DNA from 3 places in the Pseudomonas sp. Marseille-Q5115 genome. Region 2 is predicted to be linked to each of the others. Evidence: predicted binding sites of a transcription regulator. Region 2 holds the regulator's gene; each other region holds the start of a gene.
The links. The regulator FliA, encoded in region 2, starts transcription of late flagellar genes. The targets are predictions, from matches to a motif close to CTAAAGTTTNNNNNNNNNNNGCCGNTAA.
Positions count from the first base shown of each region.

Region 1: LG385_RS11230 (methyl-accepting chemotaxis protein) is a predicted target of FliA. The motif match lies at 1,708-1,735, and genes of this name have one in related genera.
Region 3: LG385_RS08135 (methyl-accepting chemotaxis protein) is a predicted target of FliA. The motif match lies at 2,407-2,434, and genes of this name have one in related genera.

Region 1 is NZ_CAKAKI010000001.1:2,444,284-2,448,474, forward strand. It holds gene LG385_RS11225 (hypothetical protein) at 1-45, shown strand, start outside; gene LG385_RS11230 (methyl-accepting chemotaxis protein) at 42-1,661, opposite strand; gene LG385_RS11235 (hypothetical protein) at 1,812-1,994, opposite strand; gene LG385_RS11240 (glucose/quinate/shikimate family membrane-bound PQQ-dependent dehydrogenase) at 2,098-4,191, opposite strand, start outside.
Region 2 is NZ_CAKAKI010000001.1:993,063-997,253, reverse strand. It holds gene LG385_RS04755 (chemotaxis protein CheA) at 1-531, opposite strand, end outside; gene LG385_RS04750 (protein phosphatase CheZ) at 617-1,405, opposite strand; gene LG385_RS04745 (chemotaxis response regulator CheY) at 1,426-1,800, opposite strand; gene fliA (RNA polymerase sigma factor FliA) at 1,991-2,734, opposite strand; gene fleN (flagellar synthesis regulator FleN) at 2,731-3,564, opposite strand; gene flhF (flagellar biosynthesis protein FlhF) at 3,742-4,191, opposite strand, start outside.
Region 3 is NZ_CAKAKI010000001.1:1,739,044-1,743,234, reverse strand. It holds gene LG385_RS08140 (LysR family transcriptional regulator) at 1-657, shown strand, start outside; gene LG385_RS08135 (methyl-accepting chemotaxis protein) at 731-2,353, opposite strand; gene LG385_RS08130 (transporter substrate-binding domain-containing protein) at 2,456-3,337, opposite strand; gene LG385_RS08125 (J domain-containing protein) at 3,518-3,934, shown strand; gene LG385_RS08120 (hypothetical protein) at 4,056-4,191, shown strand, end outside.

The sequences.
Region 1 (4,191 bases), 1.5 Mb from region 2:
CGATTCCGGGCGCAGATGGCGCCCTTTGAAGTGAATGTGTTTTAAACCTTGAACCGCTGCGCCAGCCCACTGAGGTCGGAGGCCAACCGGGACAGCTCCTGGCTGGCCGCATGGGTTTGCTCGGCGCCTGCTGAGGTTCTGATCGACAGGTCACGGATGCGCACGAGGTTACGGTCAACCTCTCTGGCCACCTGAGCCTGTTGCTCGGCGGCACTGGCGATCACCACGTTGCGCTCGTCGATTGCCGACACGGCAACCGAAATACTGCTCAACGCATCCTTGGCCGCATGGGCCTGCTCCTGGGTAACCCGGGCCTGGTCGGCACTGGTCAGCAAGGCATCTACCGTCTGTGTGGTGCCGGCACGGATGCTGGAGATCATCGACTCGATTTCCCGGGTGGACTCACCCGTACGGCTGGCCAACGAACGTACTTCATCGGCGACTACCGCGAACCCACGCCCCGCTTCGCCCGCGCGGGCAGCCTCGATGGCGGCGTTCAGCGCCAACAGGTTGGTTTGCTCGGCCACGGCGCGGATCACGTCCAGCACCTTGGTGATGCCGTGGGCTTGCTCGGCCAGGTTGCGGGCGTGTTCGGAAGCGCCCAATACGTTGTCGGTCAGCGAACCAATGGCCGAGAGGGTATCGCCCAACTGGCCTTGGCCGCGGAGCGCCGTTTCGCTCGCCGTTCGGGTTTGCGACGAGGCTGAGGTTGCGTTGGAGGCAACTTCGTCTACCGCTTGGCTCATCTCGGTCACGGCTGTGGCGGCCATCTCGATCTCGTCGTTCTGCTGGGCCAGCCCGGTCGCGCTTTCGCTCATCACCGCACTCATCTCCTCGGTGGACGAGGCCAGCTGCTGGGCCGACAGCATGATCCGCTCCAACGTATCCCTCAGCGTACCCTGCATCGACGCCATGGCCTGCAGCAGCAACGCCGCTTCGTCGGTGCCGCGGGTGTCGAGCCGCGCGGTCAGGTCGCCCGCGGCGATATTCTGGGCCGCAGCGACGGCGCTTTCGATCGGCCGGATCAGGCTACGGGTGAGGCGCCACGACAGCAGAACCGTCAGTGCCAGCGCCAGTACGATGGCCGCCAGGGTCACCGAGCGGGACTCGCCGTACAGGGCGTCGCCATTGTGGTTGTGCTCGCGGGACTCGTCGATGTTTTCCTGCTGAAGCGCCGCGGACAGCTCGTTCATCCGAGTGCCGGCGTCGGTCATGGTATGGGTGAAATAGTCGCGTGCAGCATCCACATCACCGGCGCTCACCAGGGCAGCTACATGGTCAGCCTGTTGCATGTAGGCGGTGTATAGCGTGAACAGCTGATCGTAGCTGGACTGCTCGATCTGGCTTCCGATCATTGGCCGGTAGGCCTTGAACAGCTCATCGAGCGTGTTGCCGATCTTGTGCAGCCCTTGCAGGGTTTCGCCCGCCGTGGCAGGAACCGCAACCATGCGCAATACCTGAATACGTACCCGCGCCAGTTGCAGCGCGATGGCGTCGCTGGCGATGATGCCAGGAACGTTCTCCTCCGAAACCAGTTTGGCTTGCGCGCGAATACCCGCCATCTGGTACAAGCCGAACAGGCCGAGGGCGGCCAACACGAAGGCAATGAGGCCAAAACAGACAACGCTGCGTTTGGCAATTTTGAGGGATCGCAGGTTCATGAGAGGTTCCGTGGCTCAAGCGGCGAAGCACGCCGGGTATGCACGGTTAGCGGCAAAGGCAGGGGAAAGTTTAGGCAGGGATGGCGCGGGTGGATGGAAGGTAAAACGGCTCGGCCCCGCAACAAGCGAGGCCGAGGCTACCAAGCGTACTCAGACGGCATTGCCCGGCGATGGCTCTTCATCATCGTCCACCGGTGGGGTCACCGGCGCTTCGTTGCCATCGCCCTGCTCGACATCCGACGAACCGCCTTCTTCATCGAGCAGCTCCTCGTCGCTGTCCGCACCTGCTGGACCTGGGTACGGGCTTGCTGTGCCATTGTCGTCATTAACCATGATCACTCTCCTGTGCACAGCGCAGAAGATCCGCGCTCAAGGTTGTGAGCGCAGCGGGAGGCCACTAGTGCCTCCCGCTGGACCAGCGGCACATCCTTTCTTGTCAGTCCTTCTCCGGCAATGCGTAGGCAATCACATAATCGCCACGATCAGGCGACTGCCGCGCCCCACCGGCGGTGATCACCACGTACTGCTTGCCGGTCTTTGGCGACACGAAGGTCATCGGGCCGCCTTGGCTGCCCACCGGCAGGCGGGCTTTCCAGGCTTCTTCCCCGGTGGCCGAGTTGAACGCACGCAGGTAGTAATCCTGGGTACCGGCGATAAACACCAGGCCACCCTGGGTAGACAAGGTACCGCCCAAGGTAGGCATGCCGATGGGCAGCGGCAGCCCCATCTTGATCCCCAGCGGGCCGGTGTCCTGAACAGTACCCACCGGCACCTGCCAAGCGATCTTGCGGGTTTTCAGGTCCACTGCGCTCAACGTGCCAAACGGCGGCGCCTGGCAAGGAATGCCGGCCAGGGACAGGAAGCGGTTCTTGTTCACAGCATAAGGCGTGCCTTTGAGCGGCACCGCACCCATGCCGGTGTTGATCGCTTCGCCACCGGACGAGGCCCGGGCCTCACGCTCGGCGGGCACCATCTGAATCCACAGGCCCAGGCGCATGTCGTTGACGAAAATGAAGCCGTGTACCGGGTCGGTGGAGACGCCGCCCCAGTTCATGCCGCCCAGTGAGCCCGGGAAGCTCAGGGACACATCAGTGCCCGGCGCGGTGTACAGGCCGTCATAACGCATTTTCTTGAACGAGATACGGCACAGCATCTGGTCGAACGGGGTGGCGCCCCACATGTCCGACTCAGTCAAGTGCTGCGCACCGATCTGCGGCATGCCCACCGAACGCGGCTGGGTAGGCGAGTACGGTTCGTTCGGGATGTCCGCCGCCTTCACCGGCACTTCCTGCACGTCGGTCAGCGGCTTGCCGGTGGCGCGGTCCAGCACATAGATCTGCCCGGCCTTGGTACCGATCACCACGGCTGGCACCTTGCTGCCGTCGGCCTGAGGGAAGTCGATCAAGGTCGGCTGCATTGGCAGGTCGAAGTCCCAGAGGTCGTTATGGACGGTCTGGAATACCCACTTCTCGTCGCCGGTCGTAGCGTTCAACGCCAGCACCGACGCGCCGTACTTGTGGTTGAGCTCGGTGCGTTTCACGCCATAAATGTCGGTGGACGGGCTGCCCATCGGCAGGAACACGGTGTTGGTGGCTGGATCATAAGACATCGGTGCCCAGCTGTTGGGCGTACTGCGCACGTAGGTGCTGTCGTTCGCCGGCGCTTGCTTGTCCTGCGGGTTGCCCGGGTCGAAGGCCCAGCGCATGGCGCCGGTGACCACATCGAAACCACGGATCACACCGCCAGGCATGTCAGCCTGCACGTTGTCAGCCACGCGACCACCCACCACCACGGTGGTGCCGGCCATCAAGGGCGGCGAGGACAGTTGGTAGTAGGAGTCCGGCACGCTGCCCAAGCCGGCCTTGAGGTCTACCTGGCCGTTGTCACCAAAGCCCTGACAGAATTCACCAGTGTCGGCATCCACAGCGATCAGCCGCGCGTCGATGGTGTTGGTGAGCAGGCGACGCTGGCAGTTGGCGCCAGCCGGGATCGAGACCGGGGTGGCTGGCGTGCTGGAGTCAGCAGGCTGCGCCACGGCGGCGCTGGCATCGAAATAGGCCAGCCCGCGGCAACGCTGCCACACGGCGGATTTGGCATTGATCTGCCGCTTCCACAGCTCTTTGCCGGTATCGGCGTCGAGCGCGATCACGTTGTTGTGCGGGGTGCAGATAAATACCTTGTCGCCCACTTGCAGAGGGGTGAGCTGGTCTTCCGCGCCATTGCCATCGCTGATGGCCACGTCACCGGTGTGATAGGTCCAGGCCGGGACCAGCTTGGACACGTTGTCCCGGTTGATCTGGTCCAGCGCGGCGAACCGGCTGCCGCCTGCATCGTTACCGTAGTTGTCCCAGTTTTTCTGCGCCTTGGCCGGATCGACCTTGGTCAGCCCCGGGCCGTCACCGCTGGGCGATACCGGGCTGTGCGGCAGGAACATGCCCCAGAAGCCCGCTGCCAGTGCGATGACCAGCACGGCGCTGAGGCCGTAGCCCAGGCGCCCGCCAACCAACCCATTGGATTTGCGCAGCGAAGG
Region 2 (4,191 bases):
TTCGGCGTCGGTGATGTCGTCACTGCCGCTGGCAGGCACTGAAACATCGTCCAGGCTCTGCACGAGCGCCTCGAACTCGTTTTCATGCCTGGGCGCAGAGGCGGCCACTGGCGCCGGTGCTTCTACTGCTGGTGCGGCGCCAGCGGGTTCCGCCAGGCGGGCCAGGGCAGCAAGCAGCTCCGGGGTAGCCGGGGTAAGGGGGGCACGTTCGCGGACTTGCCCGAACATGCTGTTGACGGTGTCGAGCGCTTCAAGCACTACGTCCATCAGCTCGGAGTCTACGCGGCGTTCGCCCTTGCGCAGAATGTCGAACACGTTCTCGGCGATATGGCAGCATTCGACCAGCTCATTGAGCTGGAGAAAGCCGGCGCCGCCTTTAACGGTATGAAAACCACGAAAAATCGCATTAAGCAGATCCGCGTCGTCGGGGCGGCTTTCCAGCTCCACCAACTGTTCGGACAACTGCTCGAGGATCTCGCCGGCCTCTACCAGGAAGTCCTGGAGGATTTCTTCATCGGCGCCGAAGCTCATTTGGGTGCTCCCTGGAATTTTGTAAGTGGCATCCGGCCCGGATAGCGCGATTCAGCGCCGGTTCGATGACGCTTCCAGACCAGGCTCAGAAGCCCAGGCTGGAAAGCAGATCATCCACATCGTCCTGGCCGGATACGACGTCTTCACGCTTATCGGCATGAATCTGCGGACCTTCACCCCGGGAGAGGTCTTTTTCAGTAATTTTTTCGTCCAGCAGGCTTTCAGGGTCATGCTGGATACCCGCGAAGCGGTCTACCTGGCTGGCCATGAGCACCAGCTTGAGCAGGTTGGACTCCACGTCAGTCACCAGCGCGGTGACGCGCTTGATCACCTGGCCGGTGAGGTCCTGATAGTCCTGTGCAAGCAGGATGTCGTTGAGATGGGCCGAGATAGCCGTGGCATCGCTTTCACTGCGTTGCAGAAAGCCATCCACGCGCTTTACCAGCTCGCGGAACTCGCCCGCATCCACCTCGCGGCGCATGAACCGCTGCCAGTCGGCGCGCACAGCGCGAGCCTCTTCAGCCAGGCCATGAACCACCGGCGTGCTTTGCTCCACCAGGTCCATGGTACGGTTGGCGGCGTTCTCGGTCAGGCGAACCACGTAGTCCAGCCGCTCGGTGGCATCGGTGATCTGCGAAACCTCCTCGGCCTTGGGCGAGCGAGGATCGATCTGGAAGTTGACGATAGCGCTGTGCAATTCGCGGGTAAGCTTGCCCACTTCCTGGTACAGCCCACGGTCCCGCGTTTGGTTCAATTGGTGAATCAACTGCACGGCGTCGCCGAAGCGGCCCTTTTCGAGGCTCTCCACCAACTGACGCGCATGGATTTTCAGGGTGGACTCGAAGTCCCCCAACGGCAGATTACTGGACTCCATAGCGCCCCCTGTGCGGCCTCTCAGCTGTTGACGCGCTCGAAGATTTTCTCGATCTTCTCTTTCAGCACCTGCGCGGTGAAGGGCTTGACCACATAGCCGTTGACGCCAGCCTGGGCCGCTTCGATGATTTGTTCACGCTTGGCTTCAGCGGTCACCATCAGCACTGGCAGGTGCTTGAGACGCTCATCTGCGCGCACGGTGCGCAGCAACTCGATACCGGTCATGCCCGGCATGTTCCAGTCGGTTACCAGGAAGTCGAAGGCGCCGCTTTGCAGCATGGGCAAAGCCGTATTGCCGTCGTCCGCTTCCGAGGTGTTGGTGAACCCCAGGTCGCGCAACAGGTTTTTAATGATCCGCCTCATCGTCGAAAAATCGTCAACGATCAGGATTTTCATGTTCTTGTCCAAGTAGACCTCCAAGCAGTCTCAAACGCGCCCACTCCGGGACGCGCAGTCAATCGAATCCGTTTACACCTGTACCTGCATGACTGCCTGAGCAGGCGTGGCGGGCGGTGATATCACATTGCCGCCGCACCGTTCCAGCACTCTCTGAAAAATTTGCGGGCCAGCCCCCGGGCCAGCGATGTCAGCGGGCGCGCCAGTCACCCAGGCGGCTGCGCAAACGCGCCGCGCACTGGCTATGCAACTGGCTCACACGAGACTCGCTCACCCCCAGTACTTCACCGATTTCCTTGAGGTTCAGTTCCTCGTCGTAATACAGCGACAGCACCAGGCGCTCCCGCTCGGGCAAGTTGGCAATGGCGTCAGCCAGTGCGCCCTGGAAGCGCTCGTCCTCCAGCCCGCGCGCGGGTTCGCCGCTGTGGCTGGCGCCGCCCTCGTGCAGGCCTTCATGCTCGCCGTCCTGCAACAGGTCGTCGAAACTGTACAGCCGGCTGCCCAAGGTATCGTTCAGCATCGAGTAATATTCCTCGATGCTGACCTTGAGTTCGGCAGCAACCTCGTGATCTTTAGCCTCACGACCGGTACGCGCTTCAATTTTGCGAATCGCGTCGCTCACGGTGCGGCTGTTGCGGTGGACGGAGCGCGGTGCCCAGTCGCCTTTGCGCACTTCGTCGAGCATCGCGCCGCGGATGCGGATACCGGCATAGGTCTCGAAACTCGCGCCCTTGCTGGAGTCGTACTTGTTGGCCACCTCGAGCAGGCCGATCATGCCGGCCTGGATGAGGTCTTCGACCTGTACGCTCGCGGGCAATCGCGCCAGCAGGTGATAGGCAATGCGCTTGACCAGAGGCGCATAGCGCTCGATCAGCTCATGCTGCTGCGACTGCCGAGAGGCGTTGTTGTACATCCGGTATCCACTGGCGCTCATGAGACAGGCCCCGCACTGGTTTGCTGTACCAAACGTTCGACGAAGAATTCCAGGTGCCCCCGCGGGTTGGCGGGCAGCGGCCAGGTATCGACTTTCTGAGCGATGGCCTTGAAGGCCAGCGCGCATTTCGAGCGCGGGAACGCTTCATATACGGCCCGCTGTTTCTGTACGGCCTTGCGCACGGTTTCGTCGTACGGCACCGCGCCTACGTATTGGAGCGCTACATCAAGGAAACGATCGGTTACCTTGGTGAGCTTGGCGAACAGGTTGCGCCCTTCCTGCGGGCTCTGGGCCATGTTGGCCAGCACGCGGAAGCGGTTCATGCCGTAGTCGCGGTTCAGCAGTTTGATCAAGGCGTAGGCATCGGTGATGGAAGTGGGCTCATCGCACACCACCAGCAGCACTTCCTGGGCGGCGCGCACGAAGCTCACTACCGAGTCGCCGATACCGGCCGCGGTGTCGATCACCAGTACGTCCAGGTTATCGCCGATCTCGCTGAAGGCCTGGATGAGGCCGGCGTGTTGCGCCGGGGTCAGATGGACCATGCTCTGGGTACCCGAGGCCGCCGGTACGATGCGTACCCCGCCCGGCCCCTGCAAGAGCACATCGCGCAGGTCGCAACGGCCCTCGATCACATCGGCGAGCGTGCGCTTGGGCGTGAGCCCCAGCAACACGTCGACGTTGGCCAGGCCAAGGTCGGCGTCCAGCAGCATCACCCGCCGGCCGAGTTCGGCCAGTGCCAGCGATAGGTTCACTGACACGTTTGTCTTCCCGACGCCGCCCTTGCCGCCGGTCACCGCGATCACCTGTACGGGATGCATGCTGCCCATTCGTTCTTTACCCTGTCACTGAGACGCTGGCTGCACCACGGCCCGCTTCGCCATCGAACAAGCCATTCGGCGAGCTGGCACAGCGTGTGGTGAAGGTAGGTTCCAAGCCAAACAGCGGCCTTTCGGACCCGCTGTCGCGCAACCAATTGCGCATGCATTCATTCATGTTCATTCCCCTCAGCCCGCACGTTTGCTGGGGCTGTGGTAGAGGTCAGCGAACATATCGGCCATGGCCTCTTCGCTGGGCTCTTCCTGCATTTGTACGCTCACCGCGCGGCTGACCAACTGATGCTTGCGGGGCAAATGAAGGTCATCCGGAATACGCGGGCCATCGGTAAGGTAGGCCACCGGCAGCTCGTGGCTGATCGCCAGGCTCAATACCTCGCCGAGGCTCGCCGTTTCGTCGAGCTTGGTGAGGATACAGCCTGCGAGGCCGCAACGCTTGTAACTATGGTAGGCCGCGGTCAAAACCTGCTTCTGGCTGGTGGTTGCCAGCACAAGGTAGTTGCGCGCGCGGATGCCCCGCCCGGCCAGGCTTTCGAGCTGTAGCTTGAGTGCCGGGTCGCTGGCTTGCAGGCCAGCGGTATCGATCAATACCACGCGTTTGCGCAGCAGCGGTTCCAGCGC
Region 3 (4,191 bases), 750 kb from region 2:
GAGATGGCCGCGGTTTCCGCACGGCGCTTTGCGGCCGGGGATATTGGCTCGGTAACGGTAGGGTTCGTGGGCAGCGCGGTGTACGAATTCCTGCCCAAGGTGATCGCCGAGGCACGGGTGCAACAGCCTCACGTGAACATCGCCCTCACGGAGATGAACACCGCACAACAGCAGGAAGCCTTGCGGGCGCGGCGTCTGGACCTGGGCATTGCACGGGCGCCACTGCCCGAGCCAGGGTTTTGCAGCGAACGGCTGGTGCGCGAACCGTTCGTGCTGGCGGTGAACACAGCGCACCCCCTTGCCAGACGGGCCCGGGTAGAGGTTACAGACCTGCAAGGGCAACCGTTCCTGATGTACTCCCACGCGGCCTATGCCCCGTTCAACGAACTGCTCACCGGCATGTTTCGTTCGGCTGGGGTTACGCCCGACTACGTACAATGGCTGGGTTCGTCATTGACCATCCTGGCCTTGGTGAACGCCGGCCTGGGGCTAGCCTTCGTGCCCCGCTGCGCCACCAATGTAGTGTTCAAGGACGTGGTGTTCCACGAGATGGAACTGGGTGAAGGGGTACAGAGCGAGCTGCACCTGATCTGGCGGGAAGACAACGACAACCCCGCGTGCGGCATGTTGATACACGCCATACGCGGGGCGGTTTGAAGCCCTTGTTCGCTTCCCACAGGAGTTAGAGGCCTCCTACAGAGGTTGAGTCCAGTCTGCGGGAAGCCAAGGCTTACAGCGAGAAGCGCTTCACCAGGCCGTTGAGGTCGGTCGCCAGCCGCGCCAGTTCGTGGGTGGCCACGCTGGTTTGCTGAGCGCCAGTGGCGGTTTGCACCGACAGGTCGCGGATGCTCACCAGGCTGCGGTCCACTTCGCGGGCCACCTGGGCCTGTTCTTCCGAGGCGCTGGCGATCAACAGGTTGCGGTCGTTGATACTGGCCACGGCTTCGGTGATTGCGCCAAGGGCCTGGCCGGCGGCGTTGGCCTTGTCCATGGTGGTGCGGGCGCGCTCGGCGCTGTGCTGCAAGGCGTCCACGGTCAGCCCGGTGCCCTGCTGGATACTGCCGATCATGTTCTCGATTTCACGGGTGGATTCGCCCGTACGGTGAGCCAGTGCACGCACTTCATCGGCTACCACGGCGAACCCGCGCCCTGCGTCGCCGGCACGCGCCGCTTCGATCGCGGCATTGAGGGCCAGCAGGTTGGTTTGCTCGGCGACCGCGCGGATCACGTCCAGCACGGTGCTGATGCTTCGGGTTTGGGTAGCCAGTGCCGCGGCGCGCTCGGAGGCGCTCATCACGTCGTCGGTGAGCGACTGGATGGAGGCAATGGCGTCGGTCAACTGCACTCGCCCCTGCTCGGCCGATCGGCTCGAAACCTGGGACGCTTCGGAGGTGGACACCGCGTTGGTGGCAACCTCTTCCACCGCGGCGGTCATCTGGTTAACCGCCGTGGCGGCCTGTTCGATCTCGTCGTTCTGGCGCTGCATACCACGGGTACTCTCCTCCATCACGGCGCTCATTTCTTCAGCGGCAGCAGACAGTTGGTGAGCCGATTCGCCGATCTGCCCGATGGTTTCACGCAGGTTGGCCTGCATGGTGCCGAGTGCGGCAAACAGTTGCGTGGCTTCATCATCACCTTCGCGCTGGATGGTGCCGCTGAGGTTGCCCTGAGCAATGCCATCGGCGAAACCGACGGCCTGGCGGATCGGCGTAATGATGCTGCGCGTAAGCATAAGGGCCAGTACCAGAGTCGCGGCGAGCGCGGCGATGATAGCGCCGATGATCACGCTGCGTGCGCTGCTGTAGGTATCGTCGGAATAGGCGGCGGCGCGTGTGGCACCCGCCTGGTTGAAGTCACGAAGGGCCGACAGCTTTTCATTCAACACCGGGCCCAGGCCTGCAAGGGCCTGGTTGATCGGGCCCATCACACTCTCGGGTGCGCTGGCCGCGATAGAGCGCTGGCGCTCATCGAGCTTGCTGGCGTACTGGCCAAAAGTGTCCCGTGCCGCGTTGAACACCTGACGCTCCTCGGGGCTTGCAATCAATGCTTCGTATTGCTGCAACAATCGCTTGATGTCCTGAATGGACGCAGCCACCAGATCGTCGCTCTTGCGGTAGGTCTCAGGGTCTTTAAAGGCCAGTTGGCGCAGGGATTCCACGCGGATGCGGGCGAAGCTCAGCGCGATGTTATCGGCGGTGGCCTGGCTCTGCATCCAATGGTTCTCGACAGTCGCGCCCGAGGCGCGAATGGCGGCCATCTTCATCAGGCTGAAGGCGCCAACGGCGGCCAGCAACAGCGCCACCAGGGCAAAAAACAACAGCGTACGGTGGGCAATCTTTATTTTTCTGAGCATGGCAAGGGTCCGAGGTAGGCGGCGGGCACACGGGCAGGTTTCCAGTGCTCTGTCTATCGGCCCCACACTGTCGAACTTTAGCCATGGCCCCCAAGCCCGGCGTTAATTGGTCGCCAGCTCCACCCCCCACTCTTTGTGTAGCAGGTGCAGGTATGAAGCGCGGGTCTCCGGGGTGAGATCGTGCGAGTAAATCTCGGCCACTTGCGCGCGTATCCCGGGGATGGTCTGGTTGATGCCCGCGATCACCGCACGGCCGAGATCACTGTTGGAACACGCAAAATACCCATACATGAAGGCGGGCGCGCCCTTGAGCGGGTAAGCGCGAAGCGCCAGCGGCGTGGCCTTGGGCTGCTTTTGCAGGTAGGTGATCTCGCTGGGGTAGGCCAGAATGCCGTCCAGCCCATGCTCATGAGCCGCCATCATGCTGACCAGGCCGCCGAGCTGGTCCTTGGAATAGCGACGGTATACGGAGGGGCTGTCCTTGTAGGTGTCTATGACGGGGTCCACCGAAGCGCCATATCGCCTGCCGCCGAGTATGCCGAGGCGGAACGTACCTGCCGCCAACAGGCCGGCCAGGTCCACCGCGCTATCGGTCGCGGGCGGCTGCGGGTGGTCGGCCGGGACGAACAGCTGAATGGGCAGCATCATCAGGTAAGGCTCGCTGAACACCATAAACCGTTCACGCGCGGCGGTTTTCAGAAAGCCGGCAAAGCACACGTCACCGCGGGCTTTCATTTCCTGTTCTATCCGCTGGTAATTGGGCGGCACGGCCTGAAGCTGATGCTCGTAATCGCCAAGCCTGGCCACGGCGATACCCTGAGCATAATCGCCTACGCCGTGCCCAGGGCCGGTGACCATGAATAGTGGCGGAAAATCCACGGTCATCCACCGGACAGTGGGCTTGACGCCGCTCACGCCCGTGGCCAGGGCAGTGCCCTGTACCAAGGCAAAAGCCAGTGGCAGCAGACGACGCTTACAACACATTCGGTTTGGTCCCACGCAGTTATGTCGCTGTGAAGCCTAGGCGCGGATGCCGGCAAACACCACTTTGGTAACGGGGATAAAGTTTCATGTAACAGCGCCGATACGCTTGCACGCCGCCCCTCGCCCTGGCGATCACCCCCAGGCACCTGCGCGGACGGCCACCCGGACGGAATACTATAAATGCCCGAAGTCCCCACTCATTACGCCAACCTGCGGGTGGCACGCAACGCCCCGCCGGAAGTCATCCGCGCCGCGTACAAGGCGCTGATGCAGAAGCATCACCCGGACCGAAACCCGGGAGACACCGACGCCGAACGGATCGTACGGCTGATCAACGAGGCGTACGCCGTGCTCAACGACCCCGAACAGCGGGCGCGGCACGATGCATGGATCGCTTCCCAAAAGGAACAGCGCCTGCGTGCGCAGCTGGCACAACTGGGGGCACCCGGCAAAGCCAGTGCCAAGGCAGCCTCCCCCACCCCTCGCCGCGTTTGGGTTGGCCTCGCGCTGGTGCTGGCTTTCGGCCTGGGTATGGGATTGGCAAGCCAGTTCACCAGCCAGGCCAAGCCGCCCGCTACCGTTTCGTGGCGGCGCTGAACCGCACAACGCTTTCGGGAATTATCGCTACAGGGGTGAGTCTATGAACATTACCCGGTGTTCCCAGCGACTTGGGAGCCTAACTTAACGCTGATTCGCAGCGGTAACGAGGAGCCTCCATATGCCGACGCCTCATCTTGACGATCTCCATGCACCGACCTGGCGCCACATGCTCGAAGGCGTCAACAAGGCCACGGACTACGTAGAGATCCGCGAGAGCGCGGCCAGGGCTACGGGCTACCTGCGCTGCCTCACCG